3 regions of the Streptomyces sp. NPDC088785 genome follow, and region 2 is predicted to be linked to each of the others. Evidence: riboswitches for the same ligand, from Rfam matches in the RefSeq annotation. Region 2 holds a riboswitch; each other region holds the start of a gene.

Region 1 (9,983 bases), on a different contig from region 2:
CGAGCCGCAACCGCCGTCCCATGGACCGCTCCGCCTACACGTCCACCATCGAGGACTGGCGCGCCCGGCGCGGCGACCTCTTCGAGCGGCTGATGCTGGACGAGCTGGAGCCCGGCGGGACCGGAGCGTTCCTCGTGTGGGGCGACCCGTCGCTCTACGACAGCACCCTCGGCATCCTCGCCGACATCGGGACCCGCGGCCGGGTCGACGCGGCCGTCGAGGTGATCCCCGGCATCACCAGCGTGTCCACGCTCGCCGCGCGCCACCGCATCCCCCTCAACCAGGTCGGCCGCCCCGTGCACATCACCCCGGCCCGCCGGCTGCCCGAGGTCGACCGGCACGACGACGGGGACGTCGTCGTCATGCTCGACGGCGGCGAGTCGTTCACCCGGGTCGAGGGCGCGGGCCGGTGGATCTACTGGGGCGCCTACCTGGGTACCCCGGACGAACTGCTGATCGCCGGGCCCCTGGACGAGGTCCGCGACCGCATCCGGCAGGTGCGCTCCGAGGCCCGCGCGCGGCACGGCTGGATCATGGACACCTACCTGCTGCGGAACCCGGACGGGCCGGGCGAGCGGCCCGCGCCCGCCACGGACTGACCACCCCTCCACGGACTGACCACCCCGCGGTGGTCAGTCCACCGCCTGGCCGCACTTGGCCCGCAGCTCCGCGATGGCGTTCTCGAAGTCGCTGAGGGACTCGAAGGCGCGGTAGACGGAGGCGAACCGCATGTAGGCCACCGGGTCCAGCTCGCTGAGCGGCTCCAGAACGGCGAGCCCCACGTCATGGGTGCTCAATTGGGCGCTCCCCGCGGCCCGCAGGTTCTCCTCCACCTGCTGGCCGAGCCGGTCGAGCATGTCCTCCGTGATGGGACGCCCCTGGCACGCCTTGCGGACACTGCTGACGATCTTGGTGCGGCTGAACGGCTCGGTCACACCGCTGCGCTTGACCACGAGCAGGGAGTACGTCTCCAGCGTGGTGAAACGGCGCTGGCAGTGCGCGCACTGCCGGCGGCGGCGGATCGATGTGCCGTCATCGGTCGACCGGCTGTCGATGACACGGCTGTCGGGGAGCCTGCAGAAGGGGCAGTACACCGTTCATGTCCTCTCGGATTGCCTCGGACCGTGGGGTGCGTGTCCGGTGTCCGGCCGATCGTGGAGCGACGCTCATGGTAACGCAACTGACCTGCAGTTTTTCTCGAACTCGGCCGATTCTGCCCGCATTCGGCACGCGCGCGGCCGGCCGGGCGGGACCCGGGATGTCCGCTCCGACCTGCGCGTCGTCACCGGGCCGGGACACCGTTCGGGTCCCGGCCCGGTGACACCGGATCAGGCCGGACCGAGCTCCCCGCGCACGGTCCGCGCGGCCGACACCAGGTTCTCCAGGGACGAGCGGGTCTCCGGCCAGCCGCGGGTCTTCAGGCCGCAGTCCGGATTGACCCACAGCCGCTCGGCCGGAATCGCCTCAAGTCCCTTGCGCAGCAGGGCCGCCGCCTCCCGCGCGCTCGGCACGCGCGGCGAGTGGATGTCGTACACCCCGGGACCGGCCTCGCGCGGGTAGCCGTGCGCGGCGAGTTCCGCGGCGACCTGCATGTGCGAGCGCGCCGCCTCCAGGCTGATCACGTCGGCGTCGAGGTCGTCGATCGCCTGCACGATGTCGCCGAACTCGGCGTAGCACATGTGCGTGTGGATCTGGGTGTCCGGCCGCACGCCCGCGGTGGTCAGCCGGAACGCCTCCGTCGCCCAGTCCAGGTAGGCGGCGCGGCCGGCGGCCCGCAGCGGCAGCGTCTCGCGCAGCGCGGGCTCGTCGACCTGGATGACCGGGGTGCCGCTCGCCTCCAGGTCGTGGACCTCGTCGCGCAGCGCGAGCGCGACCTGGCGCGCGGTGTCGCCGAGCGGCTGGTCGTCGCGGACGAAGGACCAGGCGAGCATGGTCACCGGCCCGGTCAGCATGCCCTTGACGGGGCGCTCGGACAGCGACTGCGCGTACGACGTCCAGCGCACCGTCATCGGCTCGGGACGGGAGATGTCACCGGCCAGGACCGGCGGCCGGACGTAACGGGTGCCGTAGGACTGCACCCAGCCGTGCCGCGTCGCCAGAAAGCCGGTGAGCCGCTCCGCGAAGTACTGCACCATGTCGTTCCGTTCGGGCTCACCGTGCACCAGGACGTCGATGCCGGTCTTCTCCTGGAAGGCGACGACCTCGCGGATCTCGTCCCTGACGCGCTCCTCGTAGCCCGCGGTGTCGATCCGTCCCGCACGCACATCGGCGCGCGCCGTGCGCAGTTCGGCGGTCTGCGGGAACGAGCCGATGGTGGTCGTCGGCAGCAGCGGCAGCTTCAGCCGGGCGCGCTGGGCCGCCGCCCGCTCGGGGTACGGCAGCGAGCGCCGGGTGTCCGCGCCGGTGACCGCGGCGGCGCGGGCCCGCACCGCGGGGTCACGGGTGAGGGGCGAGGTGGCACGGGAGGAGAGCGCCGCACGGTTCACCGCCAGCTCCGCGGCGATCGCGTCCGTGCCGCGGGCGATCCCCCTGGCGAGCGTGGCGACCTCCGCCGTCTTCTGGCGGGCGAAGGCGAGCCAGCGCAGGATCTGCGGGTCGATCTCCCGCTCCAGGGCGGTGTCCAGCGGCACGTGCAGCAGCGAGCAGGACGCGGCGACGTCCACCCGGTCGGCGAGCCCCAGCAGGGTGCCGAGCGTGGCGAGGGACTTCTCCAGGTCGTTGACCCAGATGTTGCGGCCGTCGACCACGCCGGCGACCAGCCGCTTGCCCGGCAGCCCGCCGACGGCGGCGAGCGCGTCCAGTTGGCCCGCCGCGGCGCCGGTGAAGTCGAGGGCGAGACCCTCGACGGGCGCCTTCGCCAGCACCGGCAGGGCGTCGCCGAGCCGGTCGAAGTAGGAGGCCACCAGCAGCCGGGGCCGGTCGCTCGCCCCACCCAGCTCGCGGTAGGCCCGTTCCGCGGCGTTCAGTTCGGCCGGCGTGCGGTCCTGCACCAGCGCGGGCTCGTCGAGCTGCACCCAGTCCGCCCCGGCGGCCCGCAGGTCGGCGAGGACCTCGGCGTACACCGGCAGCAGCCGGTCCAGCAGGGTCAGCGGGTCGAACCCGGCGGCGACGCCCGGAGCGGGCTTCGCCAGCAGGAGGTACGTGACGGGGCCGACCAGGACCGGACGGGCGGCGCGGCCCTCGGCGGACGCCTCCCGGAACTCGGCGACCTGCCGGGCGGAGTCGGCGCCGAACACCGTGTCCGGTCCCAACTCGGGCACCAGGTAGTGGTAGTTCGTGTCGAACCACTTGGTCATCTCCAGCGGCGCCACGTCCTGGGTGCCGCGCGCCATCGCGAAGTAGCCGTCCAGGGCGTCGGCCTCGACGGCGGCCCGGTGGCGCTCGGGGATCGCGCCGACCATCACCGTGGTGTCCAGGACGTGGTCGTAGTACGAGAAGTCGCCGGTGGGGATCTCGTCGATGCCGGCGGCCGCCAGCTCCGCGCGGCGGGCGCGGCGCAGCCCGGCGGCGGTGTCCCGCAGGGCGTCGGCGGTGACCCGGCCCTTCCAGTACCCCTCGACGGCCTTCTTCAGTTCACGGTCGCTCCCCTGACGGGGGTAGCCGTACACGGTGGCCCGTGCTGCCGCGGCTGCGGTCCTCGTGGTCACGGAGTTCTCCTTCGAGAGACGTATCCCTGGGATCCCGAGGACCCGAACGCGTGAAGGAGCGACAGAAACGGCGGGGCTCCCCGCGCTGTGCCGCGCGGCCGTCCGCCGGATATGCACGCCGACCCGCCCACGAGGTCACCGGGATGTCCGCGCACGCGTCGTACGCGCACGGGCAGTTGGCAGGTCTTCGGACTCGCGGGCGCGTTCTCCGTACGGTTCGTCCGGACGGAGGACATCTACTGGCCGTCGCTTCCCAGGTCCCGTTCCTCGGGCCCAGTGCGTATGACGGCGGTCGTTCCCACTCACCGCTGCGGGGCAGTCCCGGATTCCCACCGGGTTCCCTCTTGCGACGCATCCCGCCTGGCGGACGGGGCGAACCAGCTGCGGGGCCCACCCTACGGGCCCGCCGTCCGCGATGGCCAGACTGGGGCCCCGGCGCCCGCCGCGCTCCCGGCGAAGAAATCTCTCCGAGCGCGGCAACCCGCGGCGGGCTCGCGCGTCGTGTGGAGGTGAAGGGCGCCCTCCGGCGCCCCGTCCCGACCCTCCCGACCCTCCCGACTCGTCCCCGTCCCCCCGACGGCCCCGACCGTCTGCCCGTCCCGACATGTGGAGTACGACCGTGAACCACCTCGTCCCCGTCCGCAGCGCCCTGATCGCCACCGGCCTGCTGGCCGCCCTGGCCACGACGCCCGCCGCCCACGCCGCCCCGGCCCACGCGTCGGCCGCCCCCACGGCCGCTGCCACGGCCGCCGCCACCGCCACGCCGAGCCCCGTGCCCTCCGCCCCCGGCACCGCCGCTCCGACCCCGGCCGCCAGCGAGCCGCCGTCCGACGCGCCCTCGGCCGCGCCGGCCGCCCCGGGGAAGGCGGGGAGCGAAGCCCCCTCGGCGGCGCCCGGCGGCACCGCGGCGCCCGCGCCCGCCCCCTCCCAGGACGAGCTGGCCCACACCGGCGCCTCGCGGACCGGCACCACCGCCCTGGGCGCCGGGGCCGCCGTCCTCGTCGCCGGCGGGGCGGGTGCCCTCTTCGCCGCACGCCGCCGCTCGCACCGCTGACACCCGCCCCGAGGAACCCCCGTGCACAGCCCCGCAGCCATCGAACCCGCCCACCGGCCCCGGCCGTTCACGCTCCCGCACGGCCGGGGCCGCCCCGGGTGGCGGGAGGTGCTGCGCGGGCTGCTGCGCCACGACCGCGGCACGCTCGAAACGGCGCCGGGACCGGACACGCCGCCGCACACCTCCGCGTACGGCGGCACGCGCCCGTACCCGCCCGCACGGCCCGAGCGGCCGCCCACGATCAGCGAGCTCTACCACGCGCACCGGCTGCGCATGGTCCGGCTCGCGGTGCTGCTCGTGGACGACCTGTCCACCGCCGAGGACGTCGTGCAGGACGCGTTCACCGCGCTCTACCGACGCCACGGCGAGCGGATCACGGAGGTCGACAACGCGCTCGGCTACCTGCGGACGTCGGTCGTCAACACCGCCCGTTCGGTGCTGCGCCGGCGCCGCACGGCCCGCGCCTGGACCCCGCCGCCGGCCGGCGAGACGCCCTCCGCCGAGGAATCCGTCGTCCTCGACGAGGCGCACCGCGAGGTCCTCGCCGCGCTCGCCCGGCTCACCCCGCGCCGCCGCGAGGTCCTCGTGCTGCGCTACTGGGCCGACCTCAGCGAGGCCGAGATCGCCACCACCCTCGGCATCAGCAGGGGCGCGGTGAAGTCGAACGCCAGCCGCGCGCTGGACGCACTCGAAAAGATCCTGGAGGGCCGGATATGACGCCCCGACCGCCCCGCCCCCCATGGCCGGACCCCGCCGGACGGCCCGCCCGGCCGACCGAACGCCGCCTGCACGACGCGCTCGCCGCCCGCGCCGACGCCGTCACCGTCCGGGCGTTGCGCCCGGCCGCCCCGCCCGGACCCCACCCGCGCCGGCCGCCCCTGCTCCACCACGTCCGGCGCCGGATCGCGCTGCCGCTCGCCGGGCTCGCCGCCGCCGCGGCCCTCGTCGCCGGCTGGTCCGCCCTGGCCCCGGACCCGGAGCCGCACCGCGTGCCCGCCCCGCCGGCCGCGCCCGACGGCCGGCCCACACCCCGCCCCACGCCGCCGACACCGTCCGCCTCGCCGCCGCCGTCGACCGCGGTGCCGTCACCGTCGGCCCCGGCCGACGCGGACCGGGGCGCCCCCTCGGCGACGCCGAACACCCCCGGCTGACCCGACACCGGCACACCGGCGCGGTCTTCCGCCCGGGCACACGGCACAGTTGGGGCAGCACCGTGTCGGTGCCGTGCCTGAGGGAGGAACGCGTGCTCGGTCTGGAACTGGTCGTGCTGTTGGGGATCGCCGTACTGGTCGGCTCCGCGCTCGGTGACCGACTGCGCATCGCACCGCCGGTGGTGCTCATGGTCATGGGCGTGCTCATCGGCCTGATCCCCGCGCTGCGGGAGGTGGAACTGCCCTCCGAGGTGGTGCTGCTGCTGTTCCTGCCCGTGCTGCTGGCCTGGGAGAGCCTCAACACCTCCCTGCGCGAGATCCGCCGCCACCTCACCGACGTCGCCCTCGCCGCCACCGTGCTGGTCATCGCCTCGGCCGCGTCGGTGGCCTGCGTCGCGCACGCGCTCGGCATCGGCTGGGGACCCGCCTGGGTGCTGGGCGCGGCCGTCGCCCCCACCGACGCGACGGCCGTCAACGTCGTGGCCCGGCTGCTGCCGCGCCGGGACATCACCCTGCTGCGCGCCGAGAGCCTGCTCAACGACGGCACGGCACTGGTCGTCTACGGCATCGCCGTCGGCGTCACCGTCGGCACCGAGGACGTCACCGTCCCGCACGTCGGCTGGCTGTTCGTCCTCGGCTACGGCGGCGGCGCGCTGATCGGCCTCGCCGCCGGCACGGTCGTGCAGTGGTTCCGCGCCCGCATGGCGCAGGCCGACGCGCTGCGCGGCCAGGTGCTGTTGCTGCTCGCCCCGTTCTCCGGCTACCTCGTCGCCGAGCGGATCGACGCCTCGGGCGTGGTCGCCGTCGTGGTGTGCGGGCTCATGCTCAGCCAGAGCGGTCCGCGCACCGTGCGCGCCGAGGTCCGGGTCCAGGCGCAGAACTTCTGGCAGGTCGCCACCTACCTCCTCAACGGCTCCCTGTTCGTCCTCATCGGCGTCGAGCTCGACTTCTCCCTGCGCACCATGGGCGATGACGAGATCCCGCGCGCGATCGGCACCGGGCTCGCCGTCGCCGGAACCATCGTCGCCGTGCGCTTCGCCTACTACTTCGGGGTCGCCGGCTTCTTCCGGATCGCCCGCCGGGGCACCGCTCGCGCCTCCGGCACCACGTACTCCGGCCGCCGCCTGACGGTGAGCGCCCTGTCCGGGTTCCGCGGGGCGATCTCGCTGGCCGCCGTGCTCGGCGTCCCCGCCCGCCTCGACGACGGATCCGCCTTCCCCTCCCGGCAGCTCATCGTCTTCGTCACCGGCGTCGTCATCGTCGTGACGATGGCGCAGGCGCTCGTCCTGCCGGTGGTGGTGCGCTGGGCGCGCATCCCGAACGACCGCTCCGTCGCCCGCGAGGAATGGCTCGCCGAGTCCGCCGCCCTGGAGTCCGCGCTCGCCGCGCTGCCCGACCTGGCCGGCCGCCTGGAGACGGCGCCCGCCATCCGCGAGGCGATCGAGCGCTCGCACCGGTTGCAGGCCGACACGGTCGCCCAGCGCTGCGCCACCGTCCCCGACGACCCCGAGGAGCGCGCCCTGCACCCGCGCCGCCTCACCGACGACCACACCGCCCTCAGCCTCGCCCTCCTCGCCGAACGCCGGTCCGTCGTCGTCCGGCTGCGGGACACGGGCGACATCGACGACACGGTGCTGCGCCGCATCCAGGGCCGCCTGGACACCGAGGAACTGCACCTGCTCGGGCACGTGCCCGCGGGGGAGTGAACGCCCCGGCGGCGCCCGCCCCTATGGCTCGGAAGGGCTCAGAAGGGCTCAGAAGAAGGTCTTGTCCCAGTCGCCCGCGACCAGCGCGCGGACCGCGTCCTCGAAGCCGGCGCCGACGCGCTGGAACCCGGCGTCGCCGTAGAACAGGACCTCGCCGTTCTCCGCGACCAGGACCGCCTCCTCGGTGGAGAACACGGTGCCGACCAGCAGGACCGGGAAGCCGAGCCGCTTGCCGAGGACCCGCACGGCCCGGGGCGTGGCGTGGGTGGACTCCAGCGTCGGCTCCACCGCCGTCGTCAGGACCTGCTCCCGCTGCCGCCACCGCCAGGTCACGGTGATCTCGCCGTACCGCTCCAGGAAGGCGCGGAGCCCGGGGGTGACCTCGTAGCCGTCCTCGGCGTACCGCGCGCACGCCTCCTCGACGTCCAGCGCGTGCAGGGTGAGGGACGCGGTCCCCGCCAGGTCGTCCCGCAGCTGTCGGAGCGCCGGGTGCTCCCTGGTGTCCGTCATCCCGTCAGCACCTCTCCCGCGAAGTCGGGAACCCAGGTCGAGCAGTTCTCGCACATCTTGAACTTCTTGCCCTTCGTGTTGACGGTCACCAGATCGATGTTCTTGGGATCCGCGCCGTCCTTGATCGCGTTGGTGAACATACGCGGTTCACCGCACACCCCGGGCGGCCGCCCGTCCGCCCGCTGGGACTCGGCGGGCAGGGCCTCGCTCACGGACTGGTGGTGTCCGGTCTCCGGGCCGCTCTCGCCGTAGTAGACCCTACCGGTGGTGCGGTCCTTGCCCACCGAGTAGGCGCCCGGCGGCAGATCGTCGTCGCCGGTCGCCGCCGCGACCTCCTGCGCCCGCTGCTTGCCCTTGGCCATCAGCTCCTTCTTGAGGGCGTCGGACGGGTCCGGCATCAGGCCGAGCGGGTCGCACCAGGTGTGCGGATTGTGCACGTAGGCGTCGGGGTTGGGCCCGGGGCCGAGACCGAGCGGGTCGGGCGTGGTGTAGCGGGCCGTCTCGGGGTCGTAGTACCGGTTGAGGTTGTAGTGGAGCCGGGTCTCCGGGTCGAAGTACTGGCCGGGAAAGCGCAGCGGCGTGTACGTCGTGCCGCCGGCGGCCCACGTGGTGCTGCCCCACAGCGTGCGGACCGCCCGCCAGGCGATGGTGTCGGTGGCCGGGTCGACCAGTTCGGTCGGGGTGCCGACGAGGTCGGTGACGATCGCGAAGAACCGCCGGTCGATCTGCTCCTGCGGGGTGTCGGCGCCCGCCGGGGTGGTGATGGTCTCCGACTGGGCGAGCGGGTGCAGGCCCCGGTGGTCCCAGGTCATCGTGTACGGGCCGGGGAGCGACGGCGCGTGCACGGTCTGCTCGACGAGGGTCGACCCGTCCCAGGTGAAGTCCGTGCGCTCCGCGACGGTGACACCGTCCGCGCCGAGCCGCTCCTTGGCGGTCCGGCGGCCGAACGGGTCGTAGCGGTAGCGCCAGCGGATGCCGTCCGGCGTGGTCACCCCGGTGAGGCGGTCCTCGGCGTCCCAGGTGTAGCGCCACGTGGCGGGCTTCCGCGACAGCCGGGTGATCTGGCGCAGGACCGTGCGGCCCGCGCCGTCGTACTCGTAGCGCACCCGGCCCGCGGCGTCGAGCCGGCCGCCGGTGAGGGTGCGTGCCCCGAGCGCGGCCTCCGCCTCGGGCGCGCCGGCGGCGGGCCAGACGGCGTCCGTGAGGTTGCCGACCGGGTCGTAGGCGTAGCGCTCCGTCCAGTCGGCGTGCACGGCGGTGACCCGGCCCGCGCCGTCGAGATCGAAGGTGCGGGGACCGGCCAGCCGGTCCTCGATCCCGGTCACGGACCCGTCGTCGCGGTAGTGGTAGTCACGGCGTTGCAGCACCGACCCACCGGAGCGCAGGATCTGGCCGGTCAGCCGGTGCTCGGCGTCCCGGGCGCTGGACAGGGTGAGCCGCCCGCCGATGGTGCGCTCGCTCTCGTGGCCCGCCGCGTCGTAGGCGAAGTCGATCCGCCCGCCGGGCGTCGTCAGCGAGGTGCGCCGGCCCGCCGCGTCGTACGTCCACGCGCTGGTGTGGCCGCGCGGGGTCGTCCGCCCGGTGCGCCGGCCGACCGCGTCGAGCGTGTGGCGGAGCGTCTGCCCGTCGACCGTCTCGTCGAGCAGGTTGCCCAGCGCGTCGACGGTGCGCACGAGGTCCGTGTCGGGGCCGGTGGCGCGGACCAGATGGCCGGCCTCGTCGTAGGCGTAGGTGGTCACCGCGCCGTCGGCCGTCTTGGCCGTCAACTGCCCGACGACGTCGTACGTGTACTGGATGCGCTGGCCCAGCGGGTTGGTCCGGGCGACGAGCTGCCCGGCGGCGTCCAGCTGGTAGCCGACGCTGCGGCCGTCGAAGTCGGTCTCGGCGACCAGCTGTCCCGCGGCGTCGTACGTGT
Region 2 (9,983 bases):
ACCTCGCTGGCCACCCCGCGCGAGGCGGGCCTGCTCGGCACGGACGTCGGGCTGCCGATGCTGATGCTCTCCCGGCACTCGATCGACGGCTCGGGCCAGCCGGTGGAGTGGGTGCGCTCGGTGTACCGCGGCGACCGCTACAAGTTCGTGGCGCGCCTCCAGCGCCCGATGGACTGACCGCACCCCGACCCACGCATCCAGAAGCCGGATCCGCGCCGTAGCGCGGGTCCGGCTTTCTGCTCTACGGTCCTCCCGTCACCGCGGACCACGTCCGTTATGCGGACGGGGGTTCCGTGGAGCAGGTCTCTCGCCTAGATTTCCCGCACGTTAAGCATGAGATAAGTGGAACCAGCGAGGGGACGGAGCCGCGTCATGTCCGATGCGCCTGAAGTGAACGGACCGGTGGTCACACCGGTCCGCGTCGTCATTGCACTGTGTCTGATCGCACCGTTCGTGGCGATGCTGTGGGTCAGCTCCTACGCCAAGATCGACCCGACGTTCATCGGGATCCCGTTCTTCTACTGGTACCAGATGCTCTGGGTGCTGATCTCGACCGCGCTCACCATGACCGCGTACAAGCTGTGGCAGCGCGACCAGCGCGCCCGTCACTCCGACCGGTCCGCGGGGGGCAAGGCGTGAACAACGGGGTCAACGGTGTCGCGCTCACCGTCTTCATCATCTTCTTCCTGGCCGTCACGGTCATGGGCTTCCTCGCCGCGCGCTGGCGCCGCTCGGAGAACGACTCGCTCGACGAATGGGGCCTGGGCGGCCGGTCGTTCGGCACCTGGATCACCTGGTTCCTGCTCGGCGGCGACCTCTACACCGCGTACACCTTCGTCGCCGTCCCGGCGGCGATCTACGCGGCCGGCGCCTCCGGCTTCTTCGCGGTGCCCTACACGATCCTCGTATACCCGCTGATCTTCACGTTCCTGCCGCGCCTGTGGTCGGTCTCGCACAAGCACGGGTACGTGACGACCTCGGACTTCGTGCGCGGGCGGTTCGGCTCCAAGGGCCTGTCCCTCGCGGTCGCCGTCACCGGCATCCTCGCCACGATGCCGTACATCGCGCTCCAACTGGTCGGCATCCAGGCCGTGCTGGACGTCATGGGCGTCGGCGGCGGCGAGGACACCAACTGGTTCGTCAAGGACCTGCCGCTGCTGATCGCGTTCGGCGTGCTCGCCGCGTACACGTACTCCTCGGGCCTGCGCGCCCCGGCGCTGATCGCGTTCGTCAAGGACACGCTGATCTACATCGTCATCGCGGTCGCCATCATCTACATCCCCATCAAGCTGGGCGGCTTCGACGACATCTTCGCGGCGGCCGGCGAGAAGTTCTCGAAGATCAACCCCGCGACGGACAAACCCGTCGGGGCGCTCGCCCCCGGCTCGGCCGGCACCTGGACGTACGCGACGCTCGCGCTCGGCTCGGCCCTCGCGCTGTTCATGTACCCGCACTCGATCACGGCGACCCTGTCGTCCAAGAGCCGCGAGGTCATCCGCCGCAACACCACGATCCTGCCGCTGTACTCGCTCATGCTGGGCCTGCTCGCGCTGCTCGGATTCATGGCGATCGCGGCCGGGATCCAGGTGCAGAACGGCCAGTTGGCGATTCCGCAGCTCTTCGAGGACATGTTCCCCGACTGGTTCGCGGGCGTCGCCTTCGCCGCCATCGGCATCGGCGCGCTGGTCCCGGCGGCCATCATGTCGATCGCCGCGGCGAACCTGTTCACGCGCAACATCTACAAGGACTTCATCAGGCCGGACGCGACCCCGCAGCAGGAGACCAAGGTCTCCAAGCTGGTGTCGCTGCTGGTGAAGGTGGGCGCGCTGGCCTTCGTCCTGACGATGGACAAGACCGTCGCGATCAACTTCCAGCTGCTGGGCGGCATCTGGATCCTCCAGACCTTCCCGGCGCTCGTCGGCGGCCTGTTCACCCGCTGGTTCCACCGCTGGGCGCTGCTCGCCGGCTGGGCCGTCGGCATGGTCTACGGCACGGTCGCCGCGTGGAACGTCGAGTCGCCGGCGCAGAAGCACTTCGGCGGGTCGTCGGCGGAGATCCCCGGGATCGGCCAGATCGGCTACATCGGCATGACGGCGATCGTCCTGAACGTCCTCGTGACCGTCGTCCTCACCTTCGTCCTGCGCGCGCTGAAGGCACCCGACGGCGTCGACGAGACCGCCCCGGCGGACTACACCGCCGACGCGGGCGACCGGGGCGTCCGGACCGAGCTGCCGGCCGTGGGCACCGGCCACTAGGGCCCGCACCGCGTCCACCTGACGAGCCCCTCCCGAGCGGAGGGGCTCGTCCCGTTACGGTGACCCGGTACAGCCCCCGCACCACCCGCCCTGGAGGAAACGTGCCCGCCCCCATCGTTCTCGACAGCGATCCCGGCATCGACGACGCCGTCGCGCTGCAATACCTGCTCGGCACCGGCCTGTGGGACCTCAAGGCGTACACGACGGTCGGCGGCAACGTCCCCGCCGAGCAGACCTTCCGCAACGGCCGCGCCCTCGCCCGCGTCTTCGGCATCGACGGCGACGTCGGCGTGCACCGCGGCGCGGGCCGCCCGCTGACCCGGCTGCCCTACTCGGCGGCCGGCGAGTTCCACGGCGCGTCCGGGCTCGGCACCGAGACCCTGCCCGACTCCACCGCGCCCGAGCAGACCGAGTCCTCCGCGCAGGCGCTGCTGCGGCTCTCGCGCGCGTACGAGGGCGAGCTGACCGTGTGCGCGACGGGACCGCTCACCAATGTGGCCCTCGCGCTGACCGAGGACCCCGGCTTCGCGCGGCGCGTGAAGAAGCTCGTCTTCATGGGCGGCGCGGCCGACGTGCCCGGCAACATCACCCCGGTCGCCGAGTTCAACGCCTGGGCCGACCCGGACGCCGTGGACCTCGTCGTCTCCTCCGGCATCCCGTACACGATGGTCGGCCTCGACGCGACGCACGGCTGGCGGTTCACCACCGACGACCTGGACACGCTCCGGGCGGCCGGCGACGACCTGGGACTCACCACCCGCCTGATGGACTTCTATCTCGGCGCCTACCGCGAGACCGGCGGCTCCCCGCTGCACGACCCGCTGGCCGTGGGCGTGTGCGCCGACGAGTCGTTCGTGACCGCCGCCGAAGGCACCGTCGTGGTCGAGTGCGGGTCGGAACTCACCCGCGGCAAGACCGTCTTCATCCCCTACGACGCCGATTACCCGCGCGCCTACTACCAGGAGTCCCCGCTCGTCGCGGCCCGCACCGCGCGCCGCGGCCGGGTCGCCCTCGGCACCGGCCCCCGCAACTTCACCGAGGACTTCGTCGCCACCCTGCTCAAGCAGCCCAGCGGGGCCTGAGCGACACCCCCGACACAAGATGTGGGGGTGCGGCGAACACCCGGCACAACATGTATGCTCGCTCTCGCTGTCAGTGCAGGGGAATCCGGTGCAAATCCGGAACTGTCCCGCAACGGTGAACGTAAGCCTCGAAGCGCGTACGTGAGTCCGAAGACCTGCCGACGGCACACCCGTGCCACCCGGCCCGGGTGTCGACGACGTCCGGGCCTCGTGGAATGGGCCGGTGACGCGGGCCCCGCCGTGCGCGGGCCCGGGCCACTGTCTCCCCGCGGGCCCCGAGCCGAGCGAGGGAGAGCCCCACCGTGACCATCGCGCCCGCTGATCCTGCCTCAGCCGTGGCCGAGGCGGATGCCCCCGGTACCGCGCTGCTGCGCACCCTGACCGAGCTGACCGCCGATCTGCCCGCCGCGGACCCCGGCCGGGTCGCCGCCGCCGCGCTGCGGGGCCGCAGCGCGCGGGCCGACGAGGCCGAGCTGCGCGAACTCGCCACCGAGGGCGCGGCCGGGCTGATCTCCGAGGACCCCGTCTACTCCCGGCTCGCCGCGCGGCTGCTCACGCTCTCCATCGCCGCCGAGGCCGCCTCGCAGGGCGTGACCTCGTTCACCGGGTCGATCGCCGTCGGCCACCGCGAGGGGCTGATCGCGGACCGCACCGCCGACTTCGTCCGCGTGCACGCCGCGCGGCTCGACGCGCTGGTGGACCGCGCGGCCGACGACCGCTTCGGCTACTTCGGGCTGCGCACCGTCTTCAGCCGCTACCTGCTGCGCCACCCGATCACCCGCAAGGTGATCGAGACGCCCCAGCACTTCATGCTGCGGGTGGCGGCCGGGCTCGCCGAGGACGACTCGGCGCACGCGCTCGACGAGGTCGCCGCGCTGTACGGCCTGATGAGCCGGCTCGACTACCTCCCCTCCTCCCCCACGCTCTTCAACTCCGGCACCCGGCACCCGCAGATGTCGAGCTGCTACCTCCTCGACTCGCCGCTGGACGAGCTGGACTCGATCTACGACCGCTACCACCAGGTGGCCCGGCTCTCCAAGCACGCCGGCGGCATCGGCCTCTCCTACTCCCGCATCCGCTCGCGCGGCTCCCTGATCCGCGGCACGAACGGCCATTCCAACGGCATCGTGCCGTTCCTGAAGACCCTCGACGCGTCGGTGGCGGCGGTGAACCAGGGCGGGCGCCGCAAGGGCGCGGCCGCCGTCTACCTGGAGACCTGGCACTCCGACATCGAGGAGTTCCTGGAGCTGCGGGACAACACCGGTGAGGACGCCCGCCGCACCCACAACCTCAACCTGGCGCACTGGATCCCGGACGAGTTCATGCGCCGGGTGGACGCCGACCAGCCCTGGTCGCTGTTCTCGCCGGCCGACGTGCCCGAGCTGGTCGACCTGTGGGGCGAGGAGTTCGACGCCGCGTACCGCAGGGCCGAGGCCGAGGGGAAGGCGCGCAAGACCATCCCCGCCCGCGACCTGTACGGCCGCATGATGCGCACCCTCGCGCAGACCGGCAACGGCTGGATGACGTTCAAGGACGCGGCGAACCGCACCGCCAACCAGACGGCGGAGCCCGGCCACACCGTGCACTCCTCGAACCTGTGCACCGAGATCCTGGAGGTGACGGACGACGGGGAGACGGCCGTCTGCAACCTGGGGTCCGTGAACCTGGGCGCGTTCGTGGCGGACGGCGCCATCGACTGGGAGCGGCTGGACGAGACCGTCCGCACGGCCGTCACCTTCCTCGACCGCGTCGTCGACATCAACTTCTACCCGACCGAGCAGGCGGGCCGCTCCAACGCCCGCTGGCGTCCGGTGGGCCTGGGCGCGATGGGGTTGCAGGACGTCTTCTTCAAGCTGCGCCTGCCGTTCGACTCCGCCGAGGCCAGGGCGCTGTCCACCCGGCTCCAGGAACGGATCATGCTCGCCGCGTACGAGGCGTCGGCCGACCTCGCCGAGCGCCACGGCCCACTGCCCGCCTGGGAGAAGACCCGCACCGCGCGCGGCGTGCTGCACCCCGACCACTACGACGTCGCGTTCACCTGGCCGGAGCGCTGGGCCGCGCTGCGGGAACGTATCGCCACGACGGGCATGCGCAACTCGCTGCTCCTCGCGATCGCGCCGACGGCCACCATCGCCTCGATCGCCGGGGTCTACGAGTGCATCGAGCCGCAGGTCTCCAACCTGTTCAAGCGCGAGACGCTGTCGGGCGAGTTCCTCCAGGTCAACTCGTACCTGGTGGACGAGCTGAAGGCGCTCGGCGTGTGGGACGCGCAGACCCGGGAGGCGCTGCGCGAGTCCAACGGCTCGGTGCAGGGCTTCACCTGGGTGCCGGACGAGGTCCGCGCGCTGTACCGCACGGCGTGGGAGATCCCGCAGCGCGGGCTCATCGACATGGCGGCGGCGCGCACCGCCTTCCTCGACCAGGCCCAGTCGCTGAACCTGTTCCTGGAGACGCCGACCATCGGCAAGCTCTCCTCCATGTACGCGTACGCCTGGAAGTCGGGCCTGAAGACGACGTACTACCTGCGTTCGCGTCCCGCGACGCGCATCGCCCGGGCCGCCGGCCGCTCGACCGTGCCCGCGCAGAGCGCCGCCGAAGCCGACGCGGTCGCCTGCTCCCTGGAAAACCCCGAGTCCTGCGAGGCCTGCCAGTAATGACCGACACCACCCCTGAGAAGAACCTGCTCGACCCGGGCTTCGAACTGACCCTGCGCCCCATGCGCTACCCGGACTTCTACGAGCGCTACCGCGACGCGATCAAGAACACCTGGACCGTCGAGGAGGTCGACCTCCACTCGGACGTCGCCGACCTCGCGAAGCTCAGCGCGGGCGAGCAGCACATGATCGGCCGCCTGGTCGCGTTCTTCGCGACCGGCGACTCGATCGTGGCGAACAACCTGGTCCTGACGCTCTACAAGCACATCAACTCCCCCGAGGCGCGGCTCTACCTCTCGCGCCAGCTCTTCGAGGAGGCCGTGCACGTCCAGTTCTATCTGACGCTGCTCGACACCTACCTCCCCGATCCCGAGGACCGGACCGCGGCCTTCGCCGCGGTGGAGAACATCCCGTCCATCCGCGAGAAGGCCGAGTTCTGCTTCAAGTGGATGGACTCGGTGGAGAAGCTGGACCGGCTGGAGTCGCGGGCGGACCGCCGCCGCTTCCTGCTCAACCTGATCTGCTTCGCCGCGTGCATCGAGGGCCTGTTCTTCTACGGTGCCTTCGCGTACGTCTACTGGTTCCGCAGCCGCGGCCTGCTGCACGGGCTGGCCACCGGCACCAACTGGGTGTTCCGCGACGAGACGATGCACATGTCGTTCGCGTTCGACGTGGTCGACACCGTCCGCAAGGAGGAGCCGGACCTCTTCGACGACGCGCTGGAGCAGCAGGTCACCGACATGCTGCGGGAGGCGGTCGAGGCGGAGTTGCAGTTCGGCCGCGACCTGTGCGGTGAGGGCCTGCCCGGCATGAACACCGACTCGATGCGCCAGTATCTGGAGTGCGTCGCCGACCAGCGCCTCCAGCGCCTCGGGTTCGCGCCGGTCTACGGCTCGGAGAACCCGTTCTCCTTCATGGAGTTGCAGGGCGTCCAGGAACTGACCAACTTCTTCGAGCGCCGGCCGTCCGCGTACCAGGTCGCGGTCGAGGGTTCGGTCGGCTTCGACGAGGAGTTCTGAGCCGGTCCGCTCAGGCGGCGGCCGTGTAGCGGGCGCGCCGCTCCTCCGTCTCGCGGGCGGTGCGGGCGGCGCGGATCTCGCGGTCGATGCGCAGGTCGCGGGCGATCCCGTAGAGGGAGGGCGCGGCCAGGAGCAGCAGGACGAAGAGGACGGTCAGGTAGTTCATCGCTGTGTTCATGGCTCTACTGTGTCGCTGCCGCGCTCCCCGCGGCAGTGGCAGGACTGTCATCGGACCCTGAATTCCTGCCAACTCTGCGGCACACTGGGGACCATGCTGAAGAACGTGGCCGCAGTGCTGCTCGACGGTGTGCATCCCTTCGAACTCGGCGTCGTCTGCGAGGTGTTCGGCCTCGACCGGAGCGACGCCGGGCTGCCCGTGTACGACTTCGCGGTGGTCTCCGCGGAGAGCCCGTCCCTGACCACCCATGTCCCCGGCATGACGATATCCACCCCGCACGGCCTGGAGCGGCTCGCGGAGGCCGACCTCATCGCGATCCCGTCGGCGGGGCGGCGCTTCGGCGCCTACCCGCCGGAGCTGCTGGAGGCGCTGCGCCAGGCGGTCGACCGGGGCACGCGGGTGCTCAGCCTCTGCGCGGGCGTGTTCGTGCTCGGCGCCGCCGGACTCCTCGACGGCCGCCGCTGCGCGGTCCACTGGCGGTACGCGCGCCAGCTCGCCCGGGACTTCCCGCGCACCCGCGTCGACCAGGACGTGCTGTACGTGGACGAGGGGCCGGTGATCACCTCGGCGGGCACCGCCGCGGGCATCGACGCCTGTCTGCACATCGTGCGCACCGAGCACGGCGCCGAGGTGGCGAACACGATCGCGCGGCGCATGGTCGTCCCGCCGCACCGCGACGGCGGCCAGGCCCAGTACGTGGAGCGGCCGCTGCCCGCGACGCGCTGCGACACCGTCGGCGAGGTGCTCGCCTGGATGGAGCGGCACCTCGCCGAGCCGGTGACCGTGGAGGAGCTGGCGGCGCGGGCGCTGATGTCGCCGCGCACCTTCGCCCGCCGCTTCCTCCAGGAGACGGGCACCACGCCGTACCGCTGGCTGCTGCGCCAACGGGTGCTCTTCGCCCAGGAGTTGCTGGAGGGCACGGACGAGACGGTGGACGCCATCGCCGGGCGCGCCGGGTTCGGCAACGCGGCGGCGATGCGCCACCAGTTCATGAAGGTGCTCGGCACGACGCCGAACGCCTTCCGCCGGACCTTCCGGGTCCGGCTGGCGGGCTAGGCGTCCCCCCGGCGGGTCAGGCGTCCCTCGCCTCCACCCGCAGCAGCGCCTTCCTGGGCGACAGCGTGATGCCCAGCCGGGGGGTGGTGTCCGTCTCCGGCACCTGCGTGAAGCGCCACTTGGCGACCAACGCGGCGAGCGTCAGGGCCAGTTCGGTCATGCTGTAGTGGTCGCCGGGGCACTTGCGGTTGCCGGTGCCGAAGGGCTGGTGCGCGGTCTGTGCCGCCCGGGTCCGGCGCTCGGGCAGCCAGCGGTCGGGGTCGAAGTCCAGCGCGTCCTCGAAGGAGCGCGGGTCGCGCTGCATCGCGTAGGGGCTGTAGAAGATGTCGGTCCCGGCCGGAATCCGGTACCCGCCCAGCTCGGTGTCGACGGCGGCGACCCGGGTGAATATCCAGGCCGCCGGTCGAATCCGCATGGACTCGGTGATGACGTTCCGCATATATGCGAGCTGCTTCAGGTCGCCGAAAGCGACCGGCCGTCCGGCCGTGACGGATTCAACTTCCTCGTACAGCCTCCTTTCGACCTCCGGGTGTTCGGCGAGAAGTTGCAGGGTCCACGACAGGGTCTTCGCCACATTCTCGCCACCGGCGACGAGCAGCGCGATGACTTGGTCGTGCGCCTCTTGTTCGGGAACCAGTTCGCCGTTCTCGTCGCGAGCCCTGAGCAATGTGGTCAGGAGGTCGTCCACATTGCTTCCCGAGTCCAACGCCTCCCGCCGTTCGGCGATGATCTCGTCGACCAGCCGATGCAAATCGGCCAACGCCCGAGCGAATCGCCGATTGGCCGGAAGAGGCAGTCGGTACAGCGGTCCGACGGAGAGAATCATGCGCCGGTACATTCCGTCGAAAACGGTGCCGAGTGCCGTGCACAGCCGTTCGGCGCGGTCGTCGAGCGCCTCGATGCAGAGCAGCGAGCGGGCGGCCGTGCGGGTCGCGGTGCGGAACATCTCGGCCGCCATGTCGACGGTGTGCCCGGCGTGCAGCCCGTCGGCGGTGCGCTGCGCCTCCTGCGCCATCAGCACGCCGTACTCGGCTATCCGCTCCGCGCGGAACGCGGGCTGGAGGGTCCGGCGCTGGCGCCGGTGCCGCGGTCCGTTGCTGGTCGCCACGCCCTCGCCGAGCAGCACGCCGAGGGTGTCCCACAGCGCCCCGCCGACCAGGTAGTCCGGGCTGCGCAGGAGCCGCTCGACGAGCTCCGGGTCATTGACGGCGAGGGCCGACCCGGGCCCCAGCCTGATCCGCACCACGGCGCCGCCGTCGCGCAGCGAGGTGAGGAAGCCGAGCGGGTCGCGCAGCAGGTTCCAGGCGTGGCCGACGAGCGGCGCGCCGCCGGGGGCCGGCGGCGGCTCCCGCCGCTCGCCCTGCGGCGCCGGTGCCGGGTTCGGCAGAGTGGATTCGATGGTCATGCGCGGTCACCCACCTGATCGGTGCGGGGCGTGTCGGTGATGTACGGCGGGGTGGCCCGGTCGTCCCAGGTGTCGACCTGATAGCGCCCCGATTCGTGGTGGAACCAGTACACGGAACTGAACCAGTTCCGCATGTTCTCGACGCACGACCTGATGGCCGCGGCGAGTTCCCTTCCGTGCGGTCCTATCTGTTCCGCGGCGACCACGGTCAGCTCGATCTCCTGTTCCGCGGCGAGGAAATCGGCAATGGTTCCCTCGACCCTTCGGTGGACTTCCGCCGCGGCTTCCCGCACGGAAAGACCCTCGTGTTTGATGAGACTTATCCCGAGGTTGT
Region 3 (9,983 bases), on a different contig from region 2:
GAACTCCCGCGGAGCACCCGTTGACCGACCCTGCCGTGCGCCGGCGCCGTCAGGCCCTGTACCTCCTCTTCTTCCTCAACGGCATCGCCATGTCGTCCTGGGTCACCCGCACCCCCGACGTGCGCGACGTACTGGACGTGTCGACCGCCCGGATGGGCCTGGTCCTCTTCGGCCTGTCCGTCGGGGCCATGGCCGGCATCCTGTGCTCCGGCCGCTTCGTCTCGCGCCACGGCACCCGGCCCGTGACCGCCGTCGGCACCTGCCTGGTCGTCGCCGCCGTCGTCGTCATCGGCGCGGGCAGCGCCCTCGCCTCGGCGTCCCTGGTCACCGCCGGACTGTTCCTCTTCGGCGCGGGCACCGGCGCGGGCGAGGTGGCCGTCAACGTGGACGCGGCCGACGTCGAGCGCCTCACCGGCCGGGCCGTCCTGCCCACCCTGCACGGCTGCTTCAGCCTGGGCACGGTGCTCGGCGGACTCGCCGGCATGGCGGCCACGGCCGCCGCCGTCCCCGTCCCCTGGCACCTCGCCGTGGTCGCGGTGATCGCCACCGCCCTGCTGCTCCACGCGCTGCGCTCGGTGCCCGCGGGCACCGGACGCGGCGCCGCACCGACGGAGCCGGAGGCGGGCCGGCGCTCCCGGCCGCAGGTGTGGAAGGACCGGCGGCTGCTCCTGATCGGCGCCATCGTCCTCGCCATGGCCCTCGCCGAGGGCGCCGCGAACGACTGGCTGCCGCTGCTCATGGTCGACGGCCACGGCCTGGACGCGGCGGCGGGCTCCCTCGTCTATGTCGGGTTCGCCGCGGCGATGACCGCGGGCCGGTTCTGCGGCACGTTCTTCCTCGACCGCTTCGGGCGCGTGGCGGTCGTCCGGGCGAGCGCCGTCTCCGGGGCCGTCGGGCTCGTCCTGGTCATCTTCTCGGACAGCGCCGTCGTCGCGGCCGTCGCCGTCCTGTTCTGGGGCCTCGGGGCCTCGCTCGGCTTCCCGGTCGCGCTGTCCGCGGCGGGCGACTCGGGCCCCGACCCGACGGCCCGGGTCTCCCTGGTCGCCGTCATCGGCTACGTGGCGTTCCTGGTCGGCCCGCCGGCCCTGGGCTTCCTGGGCGACCACTACGGCCTGCGCTCGGCGATGGTCGCCGTCCTGGTGTTCGTGGCGGGCGCCGTCCTGCTGGCCCCGGCCGCCGACACCCGCACCCGCGAGACCGCCGCCGCCGACGCTTAGCCGTCGACGGCACGGCCGGACCCGGAGCGCGGAGCGGCCGGTCAGGGCTGGATGTTCTCCAGGTCCGCCAGCAGGGCGGGGTGCCGCGGTTCCCAGCCGAGCGCCTGCCGGGTGTGGGCGCCGGACGACGGCTGGTCGGCCTCGAAGATCGTGCCGAGCGGCCCGTAGGTCTCCGTCGGCACCGACTCCACCGGCAGCCCCAGTCGCCGCCCGATGACCGTGGCGATGTCCCGCACCGCGTCCCCCTCGTCGGCCACCGCGTGCCAGGAACTGCCCGCCGGGGCCTTCTCCAGGACGAGCCGGAACAGCACGGCGGCGTCGAGCGCGTGCACGGCGGGCCAGCGCTGGGTGCCGTCGCCCGGGTAGCCGGACACGCCGCTCTGGCGCGCGATGTTCGTGAGCAGCCCCGCGAAGCCGCCGGTGCCCTCGTTGTGGACGGTGCGCGGCAGCCGCACCGCCGCACTGCGCACCCCCTGGGCGGCCAGGTCCAGCGCCCGCATGACCGCGACGCTCCGGCCGCCGACCGGCCCGTCCGTCGGCAGCGGATCCGCCTCGGTGGAGGGGCGGCCCGGCGTGAGCGGTGTGCCCGAGACGGTGACGAGCGGCCGGTCGCTCCCGATGAGCGCGTCGCCCAGGGCCGCGAGCGCGGCGCTCTCCTCCTCGACCCCCCGGGCGAGGGCCTCGGGGCTGCTGAAGTCGTTGCTGAACGCGAGGTGGACGACGCCGTCGGACGCGGCGACGCCGGAGCGCAGGACGTCCAGATCCGCGAGCCCGCCCTTCAGGGGCTGGGCGCCGGCCGCCTCGACGGCCGCGGCGGAGGCGTCGGAGCGGGCGAGCGCGAGGACGGAGTGGCCGTGGCGGAGAAGTTCGGCGACGACCGTGGAGCCGATCAGGCCGGTACCGCCGGTGACGAAGACGCGCATGGATCTCTCCTCAGAGTGACGTGACAGGTGACGGGACCCTGTCCCATCACTCTTCCACCGTACACCTGTGATGGGACAGAGTCCCGTCACGGAGGAGGGCGGCATGGCGCGGTGGGGGAAGGGGGCGGTTGCACGTGAACGGCAGGGTTGTCGGCGCTGCCGTCCTGCGGGTCGGCGCCCCCCCCGCCCGCCCTACGCGTGCGGGATCGGGCCCGTGGCCAGCAGGTGGCCCACCGCGATCCACAGGCCCACGGCCGCGCCCGCGAGGCGGAATCTGCGCAGCCGGGCGCGCGGCACCGGATCGGGCGCCGGGCCCACCGGCAGGCCCGGCGTCGTCGGAGCCGCCCCGCGCAGGACGGGTGACGCGGCGACCGCGCCCGGCGCGACGCGCGGGGCACGGGGCATGGGCGTCGCGACGCGCGGGGCGCGGGGCGTGGACGGCGCGACGCGGGGAGGGCGGGGCACGGGCGGCGTCGCGGCCGGGGGAGTGCGGGTGGCGGAGGGTGCCGGTGCCAGGCCGTGCGCGAGGCCGCTGAGGAACGCCGCGTACGCGGCCCGGCGCGGCCCGCGCGGCGCGGACCGCCCGGACTCCCAGGAGCGGACCGTCGCCGGCGTCACCCCGAACGCCTCGGCCACCTGCGCCGCGCTGAGCCGCCAGGCGCGCCGCAGCCGGGCGCGTTCCGCGGGGGCGGGCAGCGGGGCCCGGCCGTCGCTGCGGCGCGGGTGGGAGGGCATGGGCTGCCGGGTGATGAGTTCGATCGTCATGACGGTATGACAGTGCGACCGTACGACATGTGACGAAGTGTCAGAGAATGCACCCGTACGGCCCAGCGTGCACGGCCCGGCGCCGGTGTCGTCCGCGCAGGAGGGGCCCCGCGGGGCCCCGGCGTCACTGCGGGTCGGACGCGGAGGCCTGGTCGCTGCCGAGCGGACCGAGGAGTTCACGGACGCGGCGCATCCCCTCGGCGCGGCCGTCGGTCATCTCCAGGGCGCCGTCGGCCCCGGTGATCTCCAGGAGCCTGATGATGGCCGTCTGGTACGGGCCGCAGAGCACGAAGGGCCGCTGTACGTCCTGGTGCTCGTTGTAGGCGCGCAGGATCACGTTCAAGGTCGTGCTGTCGGCGAAGGCGAGGCCGGCGAGGTCCAGGAGGGTACCGGTGGTGCCGGTGTCCCGGAGCGCGCCGGACAGCGCCAGGTAGGCCTCGGCCTCGTCCGTGAGGTCGAGGTCGTCACGGAAGGAGACCACGGTCACCCGGTCCTGGCGGGTGACGTCGATTCTCTGTCTGTCGGAAACCATCCGCAGACTTTCCCACAGGTTCCTGGGCGTGTGATCAGCAGATCCCCCTTTCTCCTCCGGGGCGGCCCGAATCGGGGGAGTGTCGGATCGACGGGTGCGGGGAAAGCGAGAATCGTGGCGGCACGAGGTGCGACACGCAAGGGAAAGGACCCACGACATCATGAGCCCGGCTCAAGCACTGGAAACAGAGGAGATCAGTTGTGCGGACGCCCGGGTGGCGGTCCGCGCGGCACTGGCCGACGCGGCGGACGAACTGCCACGGGACCGGTCCCGGCAACTGAGCGAGGACGCGCTGCTCGTGGTCAGCGAACTGGTGACGAACGCCCTGGTGCACGCGGGCGGAGTCACCCGGCTCGAGGTCGAGGTCACGGACGACGTGCTCCGGCTGCGGGTGAGTGACGCCAGCACGACCGCGCCCCAGCGACTCCACACGCGCGCGGGAACCCCCGGCGGATACGGCCTGGTCGTGATCCAGCGGCTCTGCTCGGAGATGGACGTCGAGATCGGCCCCGAAGGAAAGACGATCACCGCCGCGATGCCCCTGCGGTGACCACCCCCCTCCGCACCGCCCGCCACCGCGCGGAGGGCCCCTCACCCGCCGCCTCGCCGTCCGAGGCGCAGAGGAAGATCGGTCAGCCCCCGCAGTAGGGTGCTGCCGCGCCACGTCAGCGTCGCCGGATCCGTGGCGAACGCGACCGTCGGGAAACGCGTCAGGAAGCACCGCAGCGCCACCTCCGCCTCCACCCGGGCCAGGGGCGCACCCAGACAGTGATGCGGGCCGTGCCCGAACGCGAGATGCGCGGGACCGGAGCGCCGCAGGTCGAAACGGTCGGCGTCCGCGTAGTGCCCGGGATCCCGGGAAGCGGCCGCGAGACCGACCAGCACCGCGTCGCCCGCCGCGATCGACGCCCCCGCCAGCTCCAGCGGCTCCGCCGCGAACCGGAAGGCGCTGGAGTGCACCGGCGCGTGGAAGCGCAGCGACTCCTCGACCACGGCGGCCGTCAGCGACGGATCCGCGCGCACCCGCGCCGCCAGGCCGGGCTCGGCGAGGAGGCTGAACAGCGCCGCCGAGATCAGATTGACGGTCGTCTCGTGCCCGGCGACGAGCAGCAGGAAGACCATGCCGAGGAGTTCGTCGGCCGAGAGGACGCCGTCCCGTCCGGCGGCGGCCAGCTCGCTGAGCAGGGTGCCGTCGGGAGCGGCGGTCTTCCGGTCGACCAGCTCGCCGATGAGCCCGGTCAGGTGCGCTCCGGCCGCTGCCGCCGCCTCCTCGGACGTGGGCAGCACCAGCTCGCGCGACCAGGCGTGGAAGGCGTCCCGCGCGTCCTGCGGCACGCCGAGCAGCTCGCAGATCACCGCGACCGGCAGAGGCAGCGCGTACCGCTCGACCGCGTCGACGACACCCTCGTCGGGCAGGTCGCGGAGCAGGCCGTCCGCGAGGGCCTCGATCCGCGGCCGCAGCGAGCGGATCCGCCCGGCCGTGAAGTGCCCGGCGACGAGCTTGCGCAGCCGCGTGTGGTGCGGCGCGTCGCTCTGGAGCATGTTCCGCCCGAGGGCGTGCCCGCCGTCGTCCGTCCAGGTCGCCGAGTGGCGGATGTCGTTGCTCAGCCGGGGATCGGCCAGCGCCCGGCGTGCCGCGTCCCGGCTCACCACGAGCCAGCTCGGACCGCTCCCGGGGACGACCACCCGATGGACCGGTCCGCGCGCCCGTAGCGCCGCGTACTCCGGGAAGGGGGCGTGCGCGGGATCGTGGCCGGGAGCGGCCGCGTCGTCCCGTGGAGATGTCGATGGCATGGAGTCGTCCCTCGCTTCGTTCGCGTGCGGTGTGTCGCGGTGGTGGTAGTGGTGCGGTGGTGGTCCGGTGGTGTCGCGGTGGTGGCGCCGGCCGTCGCCGGGAGGCGTCCGGGGGAGGGCTCAGGCGGGCAGGAGGTCGTCGATCGCGCCGAACGCGGCCAGCGCCCGCGCCTGCGCGCGGCCGGCACGCGCGGCGCCGGGCCTGCGGTGGTCCGCGGTCATGTTCCGCCCCATGGCGCGGCGCGCCGCCGCGTCGGGCGTGACGAGCGTGACGTGGCTCCCCTCCGCCGTCAGCGCGGCGGCCTGGCGCCCGGCGTGCGGGTGCGGCCCGACGGCGGAGGGGAGGGGGACCACGGCCAGGACGCGCCGGTGGCCGCGGGCCAGCTCCAGCGGAGCCGTCGACCGGCTGCCGCCGTCCATCCACCGCCGGCCCGACAGCGTGATCGGTGGCCACACCAGGGGAACGGCGCAACTGGCGGCGACCGCTTCGACGACCGTCGCGCCCGTGTGCCGGTCGAAGGCGCCGGTGGCGCCCGTCGCGGCGTCCACGGCCGCGAGCCGCAGCGGACGGTCGGGCCAGTCCCGCACGCCGTCCAGCAGCGTGCGCACCGTGTCGAGCACCACGTGCTCCGGGACGGTCCGGGCGGCGAGCGCGGCCCGGCCGAGGCGGCGCGCGGAGCGGTCGGGGTCCCGCGACCCGAGGGCCGCCCGGAGGAACCGGAGCGTCTGGACGACCGTGACCCCCAGGTCGACGCGGTCCGCGCCGGCCAGCTGACGCTCGTACAGCTCCTGCGGGGACTGCCCCGACAGCAGCCGGGCGGCGAAGACGGCCCCGGCCGACGCGCCCGCCGTCAGGTCGGCGTCGGCCGGATCGCACCCGGACTCCGCGAGACCGGCCAGGACGCCGACCAGCCACGCCCCGCCGACCGGCCCGCCACCGCCCAGGACGAGTGCCCTGCCCGCATCCCCCATGACCCGCTCCTCACCCCGCGCCAAACGGGGAGTGCTCCCCGTTTTGATGGACGATAGCATCTCCACCGGGGACCACTCCCCGGATGTCCCGGGGAGACGCGTGAAGGAGGACCACATGGCCGGCGCCGCATCCGGCACGACGGCACACCGGCGACGCGACGCGCGACGCAACCGGGAGCTGATCGTCGAGGCCGCGCGCGAGCTGTTCCGGGAGCAGGGCCTCGCGGCCCCCCTCGACGTCGTCGCCCGCCGGGCCAACGTGGGCAACGCGACCCTGTACCGGCACTTCCCGGCCCGCGCCGACCTCGTCGACGCCGTCTTCCGCGATCAGTTGGGCGGCACGATGACCGCCGGCGAGGAAGCGCGCGCGGCCGCCGACGCGTGGGCCGGCCTGACCGGCTACCTGGAGGTCGTGTTCACGGTGCTCGCCACGGACCGGGGCACGAACGACCTGATGACCACGAGCCTGGAGGGCGTCACGGCGCTGGACGCCGTCCACGCGCACAACCACCGGACCGTGGACGAACTCCTGCGGCGCGGACAGGCGCAGGGCTCCGTCCGCGCCGATGTCGTCGTGGAGGACGTGCTGTTCGGCCTCGCCGCGCTGGGGCGGGCCGTCCCCGCGCTCACCGCCGCGGCCGCGCCCGACGCCTGGCGCCGTCCCCTCGCCCTCCTCCTGGCCGGGCTGCGTCCCGCCGCCGCGCAACCTCCGCTCCCGGCCGCCGCCCTGACGCCCGGACAGCTCAGGGCGACCCTCGCCGGACTGTGACACCGGCCGCGCGCCGGGCCTTCCGGAAATAGGGAGGTGGGCGGGCGGACGACGTTGGTATGGTGCGCCGATGTCAACGATCAAGCAGTTCCAAGTGACCTTCGACTGCGCGGAACCCGAGCGTGTCGCCCGGTTCTGGTGCGAGGTGCTGGGGTACGTCATGCCCACGCCGCCGGAGGAGTTCGGCACCTGGGACGAGTACCGGGCCGCGCAGCCGCCCGAGGAGCGCGACACGTGGTCCGCCTGCGTCGACCCCTCGGGCGCGGGCCCGCGCCTGTACTTCCAGCGCGTTCCCGAGGGCCGTGTCGTCAAGAACCGCGTGCACCTCGACGTACGCACCGCCACCGGTCTCAAGGGCGCCGAACGCCTCGCCGTCCTGGAGGCCGAGTGCGCCCGCCTCGTCGCCCTCGGCGCGACCCACGTGACCACCCTGTACGCCGACGAGGAGAACGAGTCCTGCATCCCGATGCAGGACATCGAGGGCAACGAGTTCTGCATCGACTGACCCCACGCGAACCGACTGACCCCACGCAAGAGGACCGGGAGGCCCGCGGGCCCGCCGGTGCGGGCCTCCGGTCCTCCGCGTCCACGACGCTCCGGTCACCTGGACCCGCGACCGTCCGGCCGTGTCGTTCGCCGCGACCCGCGACCCGCGACCCGCGACCCGCGACCCGCGACCCGCGACCCGGTACCCGCGACCGCACGGCCGCGTCGGCCGTCGCCGGAGCCCGGCACCGGCCCCCGACGCCCCGTGGACAGCGGCGCGCCGAATGGCATGATGGCCCCTGACATGGGCGACAGCCGCCCGAGGAAACCGGTGCGATTCCGGTGCGGTACCGCCACTGTGATCGGCGAGCGGATCCCGACGAGCCACTGCCCCGCGCGGGGTGGGAAGGCCGGGACGAGCGCGGACCCGAGAGCCAGGAGACTCACGCTGTCGCCTCCTCGAAGCACCCCGGGGCGGACCTCCCCGGCGAGAGGAAGGACACGGCATGCCCGAGCGGCCCGCCGACGGCACCGACACGACCACGGCGACGGGAGCCCGGGCCGTCCCGTGCCGGGTGGTGGTCTGCCGCGACTGCTGCTGCGGCACCGTCAAGGTCGACGGCGACCACGCGGCCCAGACCGCGCGGCTGCGCCAGATCGCCCCGGTGCGGATCAGTGAGTGCCTGGACGTCTGCGAACAGGCCAACGTCATCGTCGTCCAGCCCTCGACGGCCGGCCGGGCGGCAGGTGCCCGCCCGGTCTGGCTCGGCCTGGTCAACGACCCCGACGCCACCGAGGACATAGCGGACTGGGTACGGGCCGGCGGCCCCGGTGTCGCCGCCCGCCCCGACATCCTCGACCTCTACCTCATCAAGCCGCCGCGCCGCGCCCCGGCCGGCTCGTGAACGCCACCGCGCACCCGGCGGGCGAGGCCCGGCCGGAACAGGTCGCCGAGGCGCTGCGCGACCTGGCGCGGCTCGGCGGGTTCTTCGCCCTCGACACGGCCGCGCCCGGCACACCCCGGCAGGGGGCGCCCGCCGACGGCCGCGGACTGCGCGAAGGGTTCGCCGCCCGGGCCCGGGCCGTCAACGACCGTTTCGGGACGGCCGAGCCCCGCGTCGGCGTCTCCGTCGCCCACCTGGGACTCGCCGCACGGCTGTGGTCGCCGGTCCTCGCCTGCGTGCTCGTGCACGGGATCCTGCCCGCGATGGACGCCGCGGAATGGGCGGGGGACGGCACGGCCGTACGCCTGAACGGCGCGCGGGGACGGCTCACGGCACGGCTGCCGGCGCCGGCCGACGCCGTCCACGCGGAGGTGGACGGCGCGCTGCGGAACGTCGAGGACGGCCTCACCGTGAAGATCGCGCCGGGCCTGCTGGCCGGCAACTCCGCGTCCGCGCTGGTCGGTTCGGCGGCCCAGCTCCAGCGGACGCTGCCCGCCCTGCGCGCCCCGCTCGGCCGGCTGACCCGCGACCTGCTGCGGACCGGCCGACTGCGCGGTACCGGCCGGATCACCGGCCCCGGGCCGGCGTTCCGCCGCAACAGCTGCTGCCTCCTCTACCGCGCCCCCGGCGGCGGCACGTGCGGAGACTGCTGCCTGACCGGGTGACCCGGCGACCGGGACGCGTCAGTGCGCGTCCCGCTGCCCGAACGTGTCGAGGATCCGCTCGGCGGCCAGCGTCGCCGTGAGCTCGCCGTCCCGGACCTGACGCTCCAGACCGGGCGTGACCGCGCGCACCGCCGGATCGGCGTGCAGCCGCCCGAGCAGCTCGTCGCGCACCATCGTCCAGGTCCAGTCGACCTGTTGCGTACGCCGCCGCTCCGCCAGCCGGCCCGTCGAGTCGAGGAGCGAGCGGTGCCGCTCGACGCGCTCCCACACCTCGTCGAGCCCGGTCCGCTCCCGGGCGCTGCACCACAGCACCGGAGGCGTCCAGAACGCGTCCTTGCCGTGCATCAGCCGCAGCGCGCCCGACAGTTCGCGCGCCGCCGACCGCGCGTCCCGCTCGTGCGGCCCGTCGGCCTTGTTCACCGCGATGACGTCGGCCAGCTCCAGCACACCCTTCTTGATGCCCTGCAACTGGTCACCGGTCCGCGCCAGCGACAGCAGCAGGAACGTGTCGACCATATTCGCCACGGCCGTCTCCGACTGGCCGACGCCGACCGTCTCCACCAGCACGACGTCGTACCCGGCGGCCTCCATGACGACGATCGACTCGCGGGTCGCCTTCGCGACACCGCCGAGCGTCCCGGCCGTGGGGGAGGGGCGCACGAAGGCGTCCGGATCGACCGCGAGCCGCTCCATCCGCGTCTTGTCGCCGAGGATGGAGCCGCCCGTGCGGCTGGACGACGGATCGACCGCGAGCACCGCCACCCGGTGGCCGCGCCCGGTCAGCAGGGAGCCGAACGCGTCGATGAACGTCGACTTCCCCACCCCCGGCACCCCGCTGACGCCGATCCGACGGGCCCGGCCGCTGTACGGCAGCAGCTCCGTCAGCAACTCCTGCGCCAGGCGGCGGTGCCCGGGA

What was found. A riboswitch is a leader RNA that binds a small molecule or an ion and turns the genes downstream of it on or off. The one in region 2 is predicted to bind cobalamin.
Region 1: linked by a shared signal. The riboswitch ahead of metE (5-methyltetrahydropteroyltriglutamate--homocysteine S-methyltransferase) and the one ahead of ACIP5K_RS00800 (ribonucleoside-diphosphate reductase subunit alpha) in region 2 are both predicted to bind cobalamin.
Region 3: linked by a shared signal. The riboswitch ahead of ACIP5K_RS27855 ((2Fe-2S) ferredoxin domain-containing protein) and the one ahead of ACIP5K_RS00800 (ribonucleoside-diphosphate reductase subunit alpha) in region 2 are both predicted to bind cobalamin.

The regions. Positions count from the first base shown of each region.
Region 1 is NZ_JBIVKH010000004.1:277,148-287,130, forward strand. It holds gene cobF (precorrin-6A synthase (deacetylating)) at 1-599, shown strand, start outside; gene nrdR (transcriptional regulator NrdR) at 633-1,094, opposite strand; gene metE (5-methyltetrahydropteroyltriglutamate--homocysteine S-methyltransferase) at 1,329-3,647, opposite strand; cobalamin riboswitch at 3,808-4,044, opposite strand; gene ACIP5K_RS15265 (sortase-dependent protein) at 4,267-4,701, shown strand; gene ACIP5K_RS15270 (RNA polymerase sigma factor) at 4,723-5,418, shown strand; gene ACIP5K_RS15275 (hypothetical protein) at 5,415-5,852, shown strand; gene ACIP5K_RS15280 (Na+/H+ antiporter) at 5,945-7,558, shown strand; gene ACIP5K_RS15285 (SUKH-3 domain-containing protein) at 7,607-8,068, opposite strand; gene ACIP5K_RS15290 (DUF6531 domain-containing protein) at 8,065-9,983, opposite strand, start outside.
Region 2 is NZ_JBIVKH010000001.1:171,484-181,466, forward strand. It holds gene ACIP5K_RS00780 (GntR family transcriptional regulator) at 1-177, shown strand, start outside; gene ACIP5K_RS00785 (DUF3311 domain-containing protein) at 373-639, shown strand; gene mctP (monocarboxylate uptake permease MctP) at 636-2,255, shown strand; gene ACIP5K_RS00795 (nucleoside hydrolase) at 2,357-3,337, shown strand; cobalamin riboswitch at 3,392-3,515, shown strand; gene ACIP5K_RS00800 (ribonucleoside-diphosphate reductase subunit alpha) at 3,640-5,991, shown strand; gene ACIP5K_RS00805 (ribonucleotide-diphosphate reductase subunit beta) at 5,991-7,010, shown strand; gene ACIP5K_RS00810 (hypothetical protein) at 7,021-7,188, opposite strand; gene ACIP5K_RS00815 (helix-turn-helix domain-containing protein) at 7,282-8,244, shown strand; gene ACIP5K_RS00820 (cytochrome P450) at 8,261-9,649, opposite strand; gene ACIP5K_RS00825 (multidrug MFS transporter) at 9,646-9,983, opposite strand, start outside.
Region 3 is NZ_JBIVKH010000012.1:192,556-202,538, forward strand. It holds gene ACIP5K_RS27810 (MFS transporter) at 21-1,217, shown strand; gene ACIP5K_RS27815 (SDR family oxidoreductase) at 1,259-2,140, opposite strand; gene ACIP5K_RS27820 (helix-turn-helix domain-containing protein) at 2,333-2,905, opposite strand; gene ACIP5K_RS27825 (STAS domain-containing protein) at 3,030-3,437, opposite strand; gene ACIP5K_RS27830 (ATP-binding protein) at 3,598-3,987, shown strand; gene ACIP5K_RS27835 (cytochrome P450) at 4,029-5,231, opposite strand; gene ACIP5K_RS27840 (patatin-like phospholipase family protein) at 5,352-6,203, opposite strand; gene ACIP5K_RS27845 (TetR/AcrR family transcriptional regulator) at 6,319-6,972, shown strand; gene ACIP5K_RS27850 (VOC family protein) at 7,043-7,477, shown strand; cobalamin riboswitch at 7,780-7,903, shown strand; gene ACIP5K_RS27855 ((2Fe-2S) ferredoxin domain-containing protein) at 7,965-8,363, shown strand; gene ACIP5K_RS27860 ((2Fe-2S)-binding protein) at 8,360-9,067, shown strand; gene meaB (methylmalonyl Co-A mutase-associated GTPase MeaB) at 9,086-9,983, opposite strand, start outside.